3 regions of the Pseudoalteromonas sp. SCSIO 43210 genome follow, and region 3 is predicted to be linked to each of the others. Evidence: predicted binding sites of a transcription regulator. Region 3 holds the regulator's gene; each other region holds the start of a gene.

Region 1 (4,295 bases), 2.4 Mb from region 3:
GGATAGATTTTCTTATCTGCGCACGGTTATTATTCATTTGATGCTTTCACTATGCAATTATAAAGAAAATAAGCTAGGAAATGCCAAATATACAGCCAATATAATAAGTAACGTCACGGCTGTTGCTATTAAAGAATATAAAAGCACATTACTGCGTTTTTTAGGTGTGCTTACTAACTCTTCATCAAGCAATAAATCGTCGTCTTGCCAATCGTCATCCTCATCTATTTCAGGGTTTTTTGATTGCTCTTCTGGTAAGCGTTGTTCAAGTTCTTCGAGTTTTTCTTCAAGGCGAATTAAGCTACTGGTGATGTAATCAAGGGCATCAAAAATACGTTCATCACGTTGACTGCTTTGAGGCTGCTCAGTTGAGGTATTAGCTGCATTTGAAACTGCCTGCAACTTACTTTTAATGCCCAAACTAGCTAATAGTTTGGCTTGTTTTAGTGCTTTGTCTTTATGGCTCGGTGCAAACAGTGGCTTTCCTTTAAAAAAAAGAGCTACTTTTTCTTCTGAGGTTTTTAGTTTATCTGCAAGGTTGATAGATGCAGCGTTACTGTCTATTCCATCAGCAAGTCCAGCAAATATAACGCGAAAATTGTCGGCCATTTAAGTACCCCTAAAGCTTTTTAATAAAAAGAGTATAAACCGAACTCCTTTATAAAGGCATCCATATGTAAAATTAAATTATTTTAACTTATGAGCTACTTTCTGTGCGATCACAAAATAAAGTCTGTGGATTAGGGCTTGTTGGCCTTTCAGGATTAAAATTTGTTCAATCTAGGGGCTGTTTAATTGCGGCGTGAGGTTTGTAACCTAGTGGGCTCGGTAACGGCTCCTGCGCTGCGCTACTGGCTTACATCCATGTAAGAATAAGTAAAAACCGAGCAACAAAGAGTAAATTGCCTTAATATTTTTATTAATGTACCGTTATTTTAATTAAGTTTGAATTTATTCTGCTATTTATAATACATAAAAAAAGCGCCAATTGGCGCTTTTTTTGTATTTAGATAGTTACCTAACCAATTAAAGGCCAGCAGCTGCGCGAAGTGCTTCAGCTTTATCTGTACGTTCCCAAGGGAATTCGTCACGACCAAAGTGGCCGTAAGCCGCTGTAGGAAGGTAGATAGGGCGTTCTAAATCAAGCATTTGAATTAAGCCGTAAGGGCGCAGGTCAAAATGTTCACGAATAAGCTCGATTAAACGGCTTTCTTCTAGCTTGCTTGTACCAAACGTTTCAACGCTGATAGAAGTAGGCTCTGCAACACCAATTGCGTAAGAAACTTGTAGCTCACATTTGTCAGCAAGGCCAGCAGCAACAATGTTTTTAGCAACATAACGTGCAGCGTATGCAGCACTACGGTCAACTTTTGATGGATCTTTACCAGAGAAAGCACCACCACCGTGACGAGCCATACCACCGTATGTATCTACAATGATTTTACGACCTGTTAAACCACAATCGCCCATTGGTCCGCCAATTACAAAGCGACCTGTTGGGTTAATGAAAAACTTAGTCGCGCTTGTAATAAGTTCTGCCGGAAGTACCGGCTTGATGATTGTTTCCATCACCGCTTCTACTAAATCTTTTTGCGAAATGTCTTCGCTGTGCTGAGTAGAAAGCACTACAGCATCAATACCTACTGGCTTGCCGTTTTCGTATGCAAAAGTAACTTGAGATTTTGCATCTGGACGTAACCAGTTAAGCTCGCCGCTTTTACGAACTTGCGCTTGGCGCTGTACTAAACGGTGTGAGTAAGTAATTGGAGCAGGCATTAGTACTTCTGTTTCGTTACATGCGTAACCAAACATTAAGCCTTGGTCGCCAGCGCCTTGTTCTTCAGGGCTAGTACGGTCAACACCTTGGTTAATGTCTGGAGACTGTTTACCAATTGTGTTTAAAATTGCACATGAATCGGCATCAAAGCCCATGTCTGAATTTGTGTAGCCAATGTCACGAATTGTTTTACGTGTAATTTCTTCGATATCAACCCATGCGCTAGTCGTGATTTCACCACCAACCATAACCATACCGGTTTTCACGTACGTTTCACACGCTACGCGAGCATGAGAGTCTTGCTCTAGGATAGCATCAAGTACCGCATCAGAGATTTGATCGGCGATTTTATCCGGATGACCTTCAGAAACTGATTCAGAAGTAAATAAATGTTTTGCCATTGTATTTCTGCTCACAAATATTGCGCTTCACAAACGTCGGTATTAGCGCTAAAAAATTAAGGGGCGTATTTTATCGAAAACAAAACACCTTGCATAGTGTTTTTACGCCTAGACGTCTAAATAAAATTACGAATGTCGTTCTGGTCTTAAAAAATATTCATAATGCTCCCTTTTATGGGGTTTTTAATTGCACACCGCCCCCACAATAAGTAAGAATGGTCGGTATAACAGTATTCAATAAACTTGGATACATAAACGAATAATAAATACCCGTGCAAATACACATATAAAGGTAGGAGAATTCATGCCATCTCGCAAAGAACTTGCAAATGCTATTCGCGTCTTGTCAATGGACGCAGTACAAAAGGCCAAATCTGGTCACCCTGGAGCCCCTATGGGCATGGCTGATATCGCAGAAGTATTATGGCGCGATTATCTAAAACACAACCCAACAAATCCAGAGTGGGCTGACCGTGACAGATTTATTCTTTCAAACGGCCACGGTTCAATGCTTATCTATTCTCTATTGCACCTAAGTGGTTACGACTTACCACTGGACGAAATTAAAAACTTCCGTCAAATGCATTCTAAAACACCAGGTCACCCTGAATACGGCTATGCACCAGGAATCGAAACTACTACGGGTCCATTAGGTCAAGGGATCACAAATGCCGTAGGTATGGCCATTGCTGAAAAAGCGCTAGCTGCACAGTTTAACCGTGAAGGTCACGATATTGTTGATCACTTTACCTATGCATTTATGGGCGATGGCTGCCTTATGGAAGGTATTTCTCATGAAGCAGGTTCACTTGCAGGCACATTAGGTCTGGGTAAACTTGTTGCATTTTGGGATGACAACGGCATTTCAATCGATGGTGAAGTAGAAGGTTGGTTTACAGATGACACGCCAGCTCGCTTTAAAGCATACGGTTGGCATGTAATTAGTGGTGTTGATGGCCACGACAGCGATGCTATAAGTTCTGCAATTGCAGAAGCTAAAAGTGTTACCGATAAACCATCACTAATTTGTTGTAAAACAATTATTGGTTACGGCTCACCTAATAAATCTGGTAGCCACGATTGTCATGGTGCACCACTAGGTGATGACGAAATTAAAGCGTCTCGCGAATTCTTAGGTTGGACCGGCGATGCGTTCGAAATTCCTGATGATATTTACGCACAATGGGATAGCAAAGAAAAAGGTCAGCAGCTTGAATCAAGCTGGGACGAAAAATTTGCAGCATACGCAAAAGCATACCCAGAGCTTGCGGCTGAATACAAACGTCGTATTAATAATGAACTGCCTGGCGATTGGGCTGAAAAATCTCAAGCGTACATTGAGCAATTACAAGCAAACCCTGCAAACCCAGCGTCTCGTAAAGCATCGCAAAATGCATTAAACGCATTTGGTCCGTTATTACCAGAATTTATGGGTGGTTCAGCCGATTTAGCAGGCTCAAACTTAACAATTTGGGATGGTTCTAAAGGCTTAACACACGACGATGCAAGCGGTAACTACATTTACTACGGTGTACGTGAGTTTGGTATGTCTGCAATTATGAATGGTATTGCCCTTCATAAAGGCTTTATTCCTTACGGTGCTACGTTCTTAATGTTTGTTGAATATGCAAAAAATGCCGTACGTATGGCTGCATTAATGAAGCAACCAAGCATTTTTGTATACACGCACGATTCAATTGGTTTAGGTGAAGATGGTCCAACTCACCAACCAGTAGAGCAAATTGCAAGCATGCGTTTAACGCCTAACTTATACAACTGGCGTCCATGTGACCAAGTTGAGTCGGCAATTGCATGGCAACAAGCTATTGAGCGTAAAGACGGTCCTACATCGTTAATCTTTACTCGCCAAGGTCTTGAGCAACAAGCGCGTGACGCACAGCAATTAAGCGATGTTAAAAAGGGTGGTTACATCCTTAGCTGTGACGGCAACCCAGAAATTATTTTCATTGCGACGGGCTCTGAAGTGCAACTAGCACAAGATTCAGCAACTGAGCTACGCAGCCAAGGTAAAAAGGTACGTGTTGTATCTATGCCATGTACTGATGCCTTTGAAGATCAAAGCGCAGAGTATAAAGAAAGCGTATTACCGGCATCTG
Region 2 (4,295 bases), 2.4 Mb from region 3:
AGCTTTTGCTCATCAACAAGCTCAGTGCGTGCTTTTGCATAAGTTCGGTTAATGGCATCGCGTGCAGTGGCTAAATCGTCTGCGTTTTCTACTTTAACAAATACGTGTAATAAACCCGGATCTTTAGTCTCTGGGTTATAGGTAAACATTTGGCTGGCAATTTGTTTGTCGACCACTAGCTCTTGATATAAATCTGAATTACTAGAAAAATAAAGCTGTGAGATTAAATCAAGTGCCGCTCTGTCTTTTTTAGCAGGCTCCCACGCAGCGCCTTTGTACGATACGAGTAACCAATGCCCTGGTAGCGCTTCATCTTGCTGGTGCAAATATTTTGGTGCTTGTTGAACAGGTTCTGCTTTAATGTCAGCAACATAGTTACCCTTTTTCCAGCTGCCCCAATGCTTTTTAACCATTGCCATTGTTGCTTGTGGGTCTACATCGCCCACAATGACAAGTGACACATACTCAGGTTTATAAAATTTAGCAAAAAATTCTTTACCATAGGCCATTTGATCAGGCATGGCTTCTATGTCTTTAAAAAAGCCCATAGTGGTGTGTTTATACGTGTGCTTATCAAACGCTTTTTCGCGTACAGCGCTTAATAATTTACGAATTGGGCTCGCGTTGTTTTTTAAGTACTCACCTTTTACCGTTTGTGCTTCTGTTCTAAATTGCTCTTCGGTGTAGGTTAAGTTTTGAAAAATATCAGCTTCAAGCTCAAGTACTTTATCAAGATGCTGCTTTGAAAAGTTTAAATGGTAATTTGTGTAATCGTTTGTTGTATAAGCGCGGTTATCAACACCTGAATTTTTTAATATGTCTGAGTAAACATCTTCAGGGTATTTTTGTGAGCCTTTAAACATCATGTGTTCAAAAAAATGAGCAAAACCTGTTTTGCCCTCTTCAACTTCGTTACGCGACCCAACCGATACCGGAATTTGCAGCGACACTACATCAGGGTAATCGGTTTTAACAACCATGACACGTAAGCCGTTTTCTAGTTCTTCAATTAAGTAATCTTGCGAAAAAACACGATCATCAGCTTTATTTACTTGTTCTTGTTGTGCTGTTGTTTGCGTGCTTTGGTTTTGTTGCATGGCGCAACCTGTTAACGCCAGCGATACCGCTAAGTTGGTTGCTAATAATTTAAATTTCATTGTTGTCCCTTTTTAAATTGAGCAAATTTGTTGTCAGATGTATTACTAACTCACCCTCGATTATGCCCCAAAGCCAATAAATATAAGACCCCCAAGGGGATTTATTATGTAAACAACTGTGTCAATTATAAATTATGGGAACAAGCCCTATGAATAAACATCATGTTAGTTGAAAAACTTTCATTAAATAAATCTATCTAGACGTCTAAATGGCTGCTATATTAAATCCATCAAAACAAACTTAGCTGGAATGAGGATTATGGCTTTATCACTAAAAGAGAAGATAGTGGACACCAATCAAGGTGTTTATCTTATTGGTACTACCCCGCCTAAAATTGGCACCGATAAAGCGCAATTAAAAACCATTGCAGAAAAGCTATTAGGTCGCTTACACGAAATTGAATACGACGGCGTGATAATTTACGACATTCAAGACGAAAGCAGCCGAACTAACCAAGACCGCCCATTTGCGTTTAAACAAACCGTTGATCCGCGTGAATACAGCCATTTACTTCGTAATTTATCTGCACAAGATGTGATTACTTATAAAAGTGTGGCGCAGCGTGGCGTAGGCGAATTTAAAGATTGGCTAAGTGAAACTAAAAACGACTACGATTTACGAAATGTTGTTTTAGTAGGTAGCCCATCATCGATAGGCGATATAAAGCTAAGCCTGCCAGATGCGTATAAAGCGATGGCTGAGCAATCAGATGATTTCTTTTTAGGTGGCGTTACGATTGCCGAGCGCCATTCAAGTAAACGAAATGAGCACGAACGATTAATAGAAAAAACAGCACAAGGTTGTCAGTTTTTTATATCGCAAGCTGTTTACGATGCACAAGCTACTATAGAGCTAATCACTAGCTACGCACGTACGTGTAAAGCACAGGGTATTACACCTCAACGTATTATATTAACGTTTACCCCGTGCGGCGGCGAAAAAACCTTAGAGTTTATGCAATGGTTGGGTATCTCAGTGCCAGAGGCAACTAAATGGCGCATGCTTGATGCAGACAATACATTAAGCGAATCCGTCCGTATTTGCCGCGAAAACCTCGACTTAATACTTAAAAGCTGTGCGCATTTAGATGTACCGCTGGGCTTAAATATTGAAAGCTTAACAAACCGTAAAGAAGAAATTGACGCGTCAATTAACTTATACCGTTTATTAAAAGCCATTATGGAATTAAACCTTGCGGAAAAGCTAATAGCTTAAAGGCTAGGTAAGAGCTAATTAACACCCTTCTTGGCAAGCCTCATGGCTTGCTTTTTTATGTCCGTTCTTTGAAAAATTAATTAATAAATACAAGTAAAGATTTGCAGCTTAAGCTATCAATGAAAGCTATTTTTGGTTATTACTCTCAAGCCTTTTTAAGGCAACCCCCATCGATGAGCACATAACACCAAAAATTATTCCCTCATTAGATATAAATCTAATGCTAGGGAACGTTTCAAATAAGCTTATTATTGCTAAGGAAAAAATAAAACCTATCGCAGAAAAAACTAGCCAAGTTTGTGTGGCATGAACCTCCTTTTATAATTGTGCTTTTTTAGCGAGCTTATACGCTTGTTTATTTTTATACATTGCCTGGTCTGCATCATTTAATAGTTTTTCAAATGACTGCCTTTGTTTGTCAGTAAAGCTATAACCAATACTGAGCGATAAATCGCAAACGTCTTCTTTGAGTAAGGCTTTTGAATACTCAGTCGAAATTTTATCCATAATGTAGCCAATCTTACTTTTATCGCTTACTTGCATTACCACAACAAACTCATCACCTCCGATACGCCCGACTATATCAGCATCTCTTAAATGGGTTTTTAGCGTATCTGCCAATATAATTAAGGCTTTGTCACCCACTTCATGACCAAAGGTGTCATTTAATTTTTTAAAGTCGTTTATATCAATAAATAAACAACATACATCAAAACCTAAGCGTAGCGCTAAATTAAGCTTTTGCTGAGCGAGTAAACTAAGTGCTCGGCGGTTATAGATATTAGTTAGCGCATCGAGCATGGCTATTTCGCGCATTTGTTCATAACTATAAATAAGCGCTAAGTCGTCTTCAATTAAATCGCGTAGTTGTTCTATAAGCTCAAAATATTCATTGGTATAAGTTGTTTTTTTAGTGTCTTTTAAGCATAGCGTGCCAAATACTTCGCCTTCTGGCCAATGGATTGGTAAACCTAAGTAGGATTCAACACCATCTTCAACAACCTCCGGTAGAGTGTTCCATGCATCATTATTACTTGCATTATTAACGTATAAGGTATTGTTATTCTCTGCTACGTACTTACAAAAAAGAGGTGTTTGGGGAGGAAGGATAGGATTGGTCTCAAAGTTAGAGCCACCTTCGTTATTTCTAATAACAACGCGATAGCCTTTGCTTGTTGCCTGAACTATATAACCTGACGGGGCCGAAAATAGCCCCGTGATAAGATCAATTGTTTTTTGCCATTTATGCAAAGATATTTGGCCATCAATACCAGAAAATGCCCACTTATCAATTTCAAACATTGCTTTACCTCAGCTACTTATTAGCTTCAGTATAGGCAAAAAAGCAAAGGAAAAGCTATTATTTACGACGCCTACTTGGCTCTCTTTTTCCTGTGATGCGTTTTTTATCGCGATCTTTTCGCGACTTGTTGGTGTTTTTACGATTATCTTTTGGCTTTTTATTAGGATCTGGCTCGTAACCTTCTAACCACTGCGGCGTTAAACGCGTATCGAGTAGTACTTCAATTTCTTCTAGCAGCCATTGCTCATCAAGACTTACCAGCGACATAGCAAGTCCTTGTTCACCAGCACGACCTGTGCGGCCAATACGGTGCACGTAATCCTCGGCAATGTAAGGTAGTTCAAAGTTAATTACGTATCTAAGTGTAGAAATATCTAAACCACGCGCAGCTACATCGGTTGCAACAAGTACGCGCGTAATACCTTCTTTAAAGTTTTGCAATGCACGGTCGCGTGCGCCTTGCGATTTGTCGCCATGGATTGATTCGGTTTTTAAACCGTCTTTACACATTTCTTTAGAAAGCTGATCAGCCATTTGTTTTGTGCGAGTAAAAATAAGCACTTGGCGCCAGTTTTTCATGCCAATCATGTGCGATACAAGTTCGCGCTTGCGGTCTTCA
Region 3 (4,295 bases):
CAATTAAGTTTGCGCACTGTTGAGTATTTTGTTCATGTAATAACTGCCCATCATTTAATGTAAATAAAGCACGCGCATCGTGAACACACGCATCAACATTAAGCTCCTGCAGGTAAGCAGCGAGTACGCGTGCTGACCATAACTCTCCATGAGCAAGCAATTGGGCTTCTTGTAGCTGCCCTGTTTGCGCTAACAGCGTTATTGTTGATAGCTCTTCATTCAATTTTTTTAGAGCGTTACACTTTGTATTAGCTTGTAATAACTGCTCTATTAAATCTATTTGATGATTATTTAACTGTAATAAAATATCAGCAATTACATGTGTATCTTGCTGCTGGTAACTTTGCCATAACTTAACTAGTGTATCGGTTGTTTTCCCAGCTGCTGATACCACAACGCAATCACCAGGTTGTGTGTGCTCTAATATAATACCCGCAACACTTTTGTAACGCTGTGCTGAACTTAAACTCGAACCGCCAAATTTATGTATATTTTTAGTCATGTTAGTTACCAAAGCGCGGGGTAAGCGGCACTTAACTTAGCATCACCGCTCGATGTTCCCGCACCTTTAGTTAATCGATTTGTATTGTTTTTTCTGCCAGGTTTTACAAGTGTAAATACACGTTCAAGATCTGCTAATAAATCTTCAATGTCTTCTATTCCGACAGAAACACGAATAAGCGTATCACCAACGCCGGCTTCTAAGCGCGCTGTTGCATCCATCCCTGCATGCGTCATGGTCGCAGGGTGGCATATTAAGCTCTCAACGCCGCCTAGCGACTCAGCTAAACTAAAGTTATGTAGACTAGTTAAAAATGCCGCTGCATCGTTTATGTCGCCTTTAATATCAAAGCTAACCATGCCACCAAAACCAAGCTGCTGTGCTTTCGCTAATTCATGTTGGGGGTGCGACTCAAGCCCAGGGTAATAAACTTGGCTAACGAACTCAGATTCTTCGAGATACTGAGCTATTGCTAATGCATTTTCTTGATGCTGCCTTAAGCGCACATTTAAAGTACGTAAACCACGAAGCGTTAAATAGCTATCAAAAGGTGCCCCTGTGATACCAATGTTATTAGCCCACCAAGCAAGCTCGTCACCGATCTCTTGTGTTGCAGCAATAACAGCACCGCCCACTACATCTGAGTGTCCGTTAATATATTTAGTGGTTGAATGCACCACAATATCTACACCAAACTTAATCGGATTTTGTAAAGCAGGCGATAAAAATGTATTGTCAGCGGCCACCAGTGCGCCACACTGCTTAGCAATATCAGTAATCGCTTTAATATCAGTTAAACGTAGTACAGGGTTACTTGGTGTTTCAATCCAAATGAGTTTTGGTTTAATTACTAATATTTTTTGAAGACTTTCTGGTTTTGTTAAATCTAAAACCTCAAGCTTTAGCAAGCCACGCTTTTGCAGGGACGTAAATAAACGGTAGCTTCCACCGTAGCAGTCGTGTGGGATCACTAACGTGTCGTCGTGATTAAGCAGCTGAGTTGCTAAATGTACAGCCGCCATGCCTGTGGCTGTAATTATGCCGCGTACTCCCCCTTCGAGCTCAGCAAGGGTCTCAGCTAAGATATCGCGGTTAGGATTACCGCTGCGGCCATAATCATATTGGCGTTTAGTATCAAAATCGGCAAACGAATAAGTAGTCGATAAATAGATTGGCGCGACAACTGCACCGTGGTGTTTATCGGCTTCAACGCCACTACGGACCGCAATGGTTGCTTTGTTTTTTTCGCTCATATTCGTCACCTGATTAATTTGGATGTTTAGACGTCTAAAAGAGTAGTTTATTCAATTTGAGATGTCAAAACATTTAAACAGCTAGATGGCCAAACAACTAGTATTTGACTATCTTTTTTAAATCGATAGAATTTCACGCATATTCACACGCATTTTAGCGCATGTGAGCAATTAATAATCTGAGGCAACGATACATCTTATGGCTAAATGGAATGGTGAGTATATTCACCCATACGCAGAACACGGGAAAAAATCAGAACAAGTTAAGAAGATCACCGTTTCGATCCCACTGAATGTATTAAAGGTATTAACTGACGAACGTACTCGTCGTCAAATTAATAACCTGCGTCACGCAACAAACAGTGAGCTGCTATGTGAAGCGTTTTTACATGCATTTACAGGCCAACCTTTACCTAATGACGATGACTTACGTAAAGATAACGCTGAAAAAGTACCAGAAGAAGTGAAAAAAATAATGCAAGAAATGGGGTTAGAAGTCCCTGTTTTAGATGACGAATAAATAGATAAAGTAAAATAAAAAAACCTCAGTAATTACTGAGGTTTTTTTATGATTAAATTTTACGGTATAGATTTACTGCATATAGCTTTCTGGCAAATCAATTTGTGCCACACCCGACTCAACAGCAGCAAGAGCAACCGCTCTTGCTATACGTGGTAATAAACGTGGATCCATCGGTTTTGGAATAATATATTGAGCACCAAATTCCAGCTTATCAACACCGGCAGCTTTTAGGACCTCTGCTGGTACAGGCTCTTTTGCAATACTACGAATCGCTTCTACTGCTGCTATTTTCATTTCATCGTTAATTGCACTTGCGCGCACATCTAGTGCACCACGAAAAATAAACGGGAAACACAAAACATTATTCACTTGGTTTGGATAATCAGAACGCCCTGTCGCCATAATTAAATCGTTGCGCGCGCTGTGTGCTAGTGCGGGGTCAATTTCAGGGTCGGGGTTTGAGCACGCAAACACAACCGGCTTATCAGCCATCAGTTTTAAATCATCGGCTGCTAACAAATTAGGCCCAGATACACCAACAAATACATCAGCATCAGCAATAACATCTTGCAACGTACGCTTATCCGTATTGTTAGCGAATAGTTGTTTGTACTCGTTTAAATCATCACGACGAGTATGAATAACGCCTTTACGGTCAAGCATGTAAATGTGTTCACGCAGTGCACCACACTTAATTAACAGTTCCATACAGGCAACGGCAGCCGCACCAGCACCTAAACATACTATAATAGCCTCTTCTATCGATTTCTCTTGCACTTCAAGTGCATTCAACATACCGGCGGCTGTTACAATTGCAGTGCCGTGTTGATCGTCATGAAAAACCGGAATACTACAGCGCTCAATCAATGCCTTTTCAATTTCAAAACACTCTGGGGCTTTAATATCTTCAAGATTAATACCACCAAATGTATCGGCAATATTAGCAACCGTGTTAATAAAGTCTTCTGTTGTTTTATGCTTCACTTCGATATCAATAGAATCAAGGCCTGCAAAGCGCTTAAATAACAGCGCCTTGCCTTCCATTACAGGCTTTGATGCCAAAGGGCCTAAATTACCCAAGCCCAAAATTGCAGTACCATTAGTGATAACTGCAACCATATTACCTTTACCGGTATATTTATAAGCATTTGCAGGATCAGCAGCAATTTCACGCACAGGTTCAGCAACACCTGGGCTATATGCTAAAGCTAAATCTTGAACCGTTTCGGCAGGCTTGGTTAGCTCAATGCTGATTTTTCCTGGAACGGGATGAGAATGGTAATGTAGTGCTTGTTCACGAAAGTCTGACATAACGCGATTGTATCCTGCAATTTAAGTTAAAGTGAGAGGTGTTGTCTGGGTTACGATACCCTTATTATTTTTAAATTCCAAGCAATATCAGGTCTATCCTGTTATATGCTAGATTCATTAATTTTAAGAGGTTTTTCAGTAACTTTGCGAAGATATAGCGACATTTCATAAATAGAAATTCATATAAAAAGCATTTTTAGAGGTACTTTTAGCCGCGAGCCATTTTCTCTAAAAACGACTATCAAATTTTTAGTATAAATAACTATAAACAGCTTAATAGTCTACTTTAAAAACATTTATCTTCACGTTAGCTACATTTAACAACTTAGTTAAAAAATGAACACTTCAAAATATAGAGACTATTACGTACTTTGTCTGCAAAGGTTTATGCATACTCAGAATAAGAACAAGAAATAGTTATGCAAAGGAGATAACGTATAAATAGGCAGGAAAAGCACGTAAAGATAAATTTCAGGCACAAAAAAAGCACCCTAAGGTGCTTCTTTTAACTAAATAGCAAAAATTACTTCTTGCTACCAAGTGCACCGAAACGCTTGTTGAAACGATCAACACGTCCGCCAGTGTCTAAAACTTTTTGCTTACCAGTGTAAAACGGGTGACACGCAGAACATACGTCTAAGTGAATGTTTTTACAAAGAGTAGAGCTTGTTTCGAATTCATTTCCGCATGAACATGTTGCTGAAAT

What was found. Region 3 encodes MetJ, which represses methionine synthesis genes. Its sites were predicted from a motif close to TAGACGTCTAGACGTCTA; they were not measured.
Region 1: the regulator MetJ is predicted to act here: its motif matches at 2,280-2,297, upstream of metK (methionine adenosyltransferase).
Region 2: the regulator MetJ is predicted to act here: its motif matches at 1,356-1,373, upstream of LOS73_RS08085 (methylenetetrahydrofolate reductase).

What each region holds. Positions count from the first base shown of each region.
Region 1 covers NZ_CP087225.1:1,915,012-1,919,306, forward strand. The annotation lists gene LOS73_RS08195 (5-formyltetrahydrofolate cyclo-ligase) at 1-37, opposite strand, end outside; gene LOS73_RS08200 (hypothetical protein) at 58-609, opposite strand; gene metK (methionine adenosyltransferase) at 1,027-2,178, opposite strand; gene tkt (transketolase) at 2,483-4,295, shown strand, end outside.
Region 2 covers NZ_CP087225.1:1,882,462-1,886,756, reverse strand. The annotation lists gene LOS73_RS08090 (M16 family metallopeptidase) at 1-1,157, opposite strand, end outside; gene LOS73_RS08085 (methylenetetrahydrofolate reductase) at 1,417-2,373, shown strand; gene LOS73_RS08080 (sensor domain-containing diguanylate cyclase) at 2,692-3,675, opposite strand; gene LOS73_RS08075 (DEAD/DEAH box helicase) at 3,734-4,295, opposite strand, start outside.
Region 3 covers NZ_CP087225.1:4,478,603-4,482,897, forward strand. The annotation lists gene metL (bifunctional aspartate kinase/homoserine dehydrogenase II) at 1-502, opposite strand, end outside; gene metB (cystathionine gamma-synthase) at 508-1,755, opposite strand; gene metJ (met regulon transcriptional regulator MetJ) at 1,955-2,275, shown strand; gene LOS73_RS19455 (malic enzyme-like NAD(P)-binding protein) at 2,348-3,589, opposite strand; gene rpmE (50S ribosomal protein L31) at 4,113-4,295, opposite strand, start outside.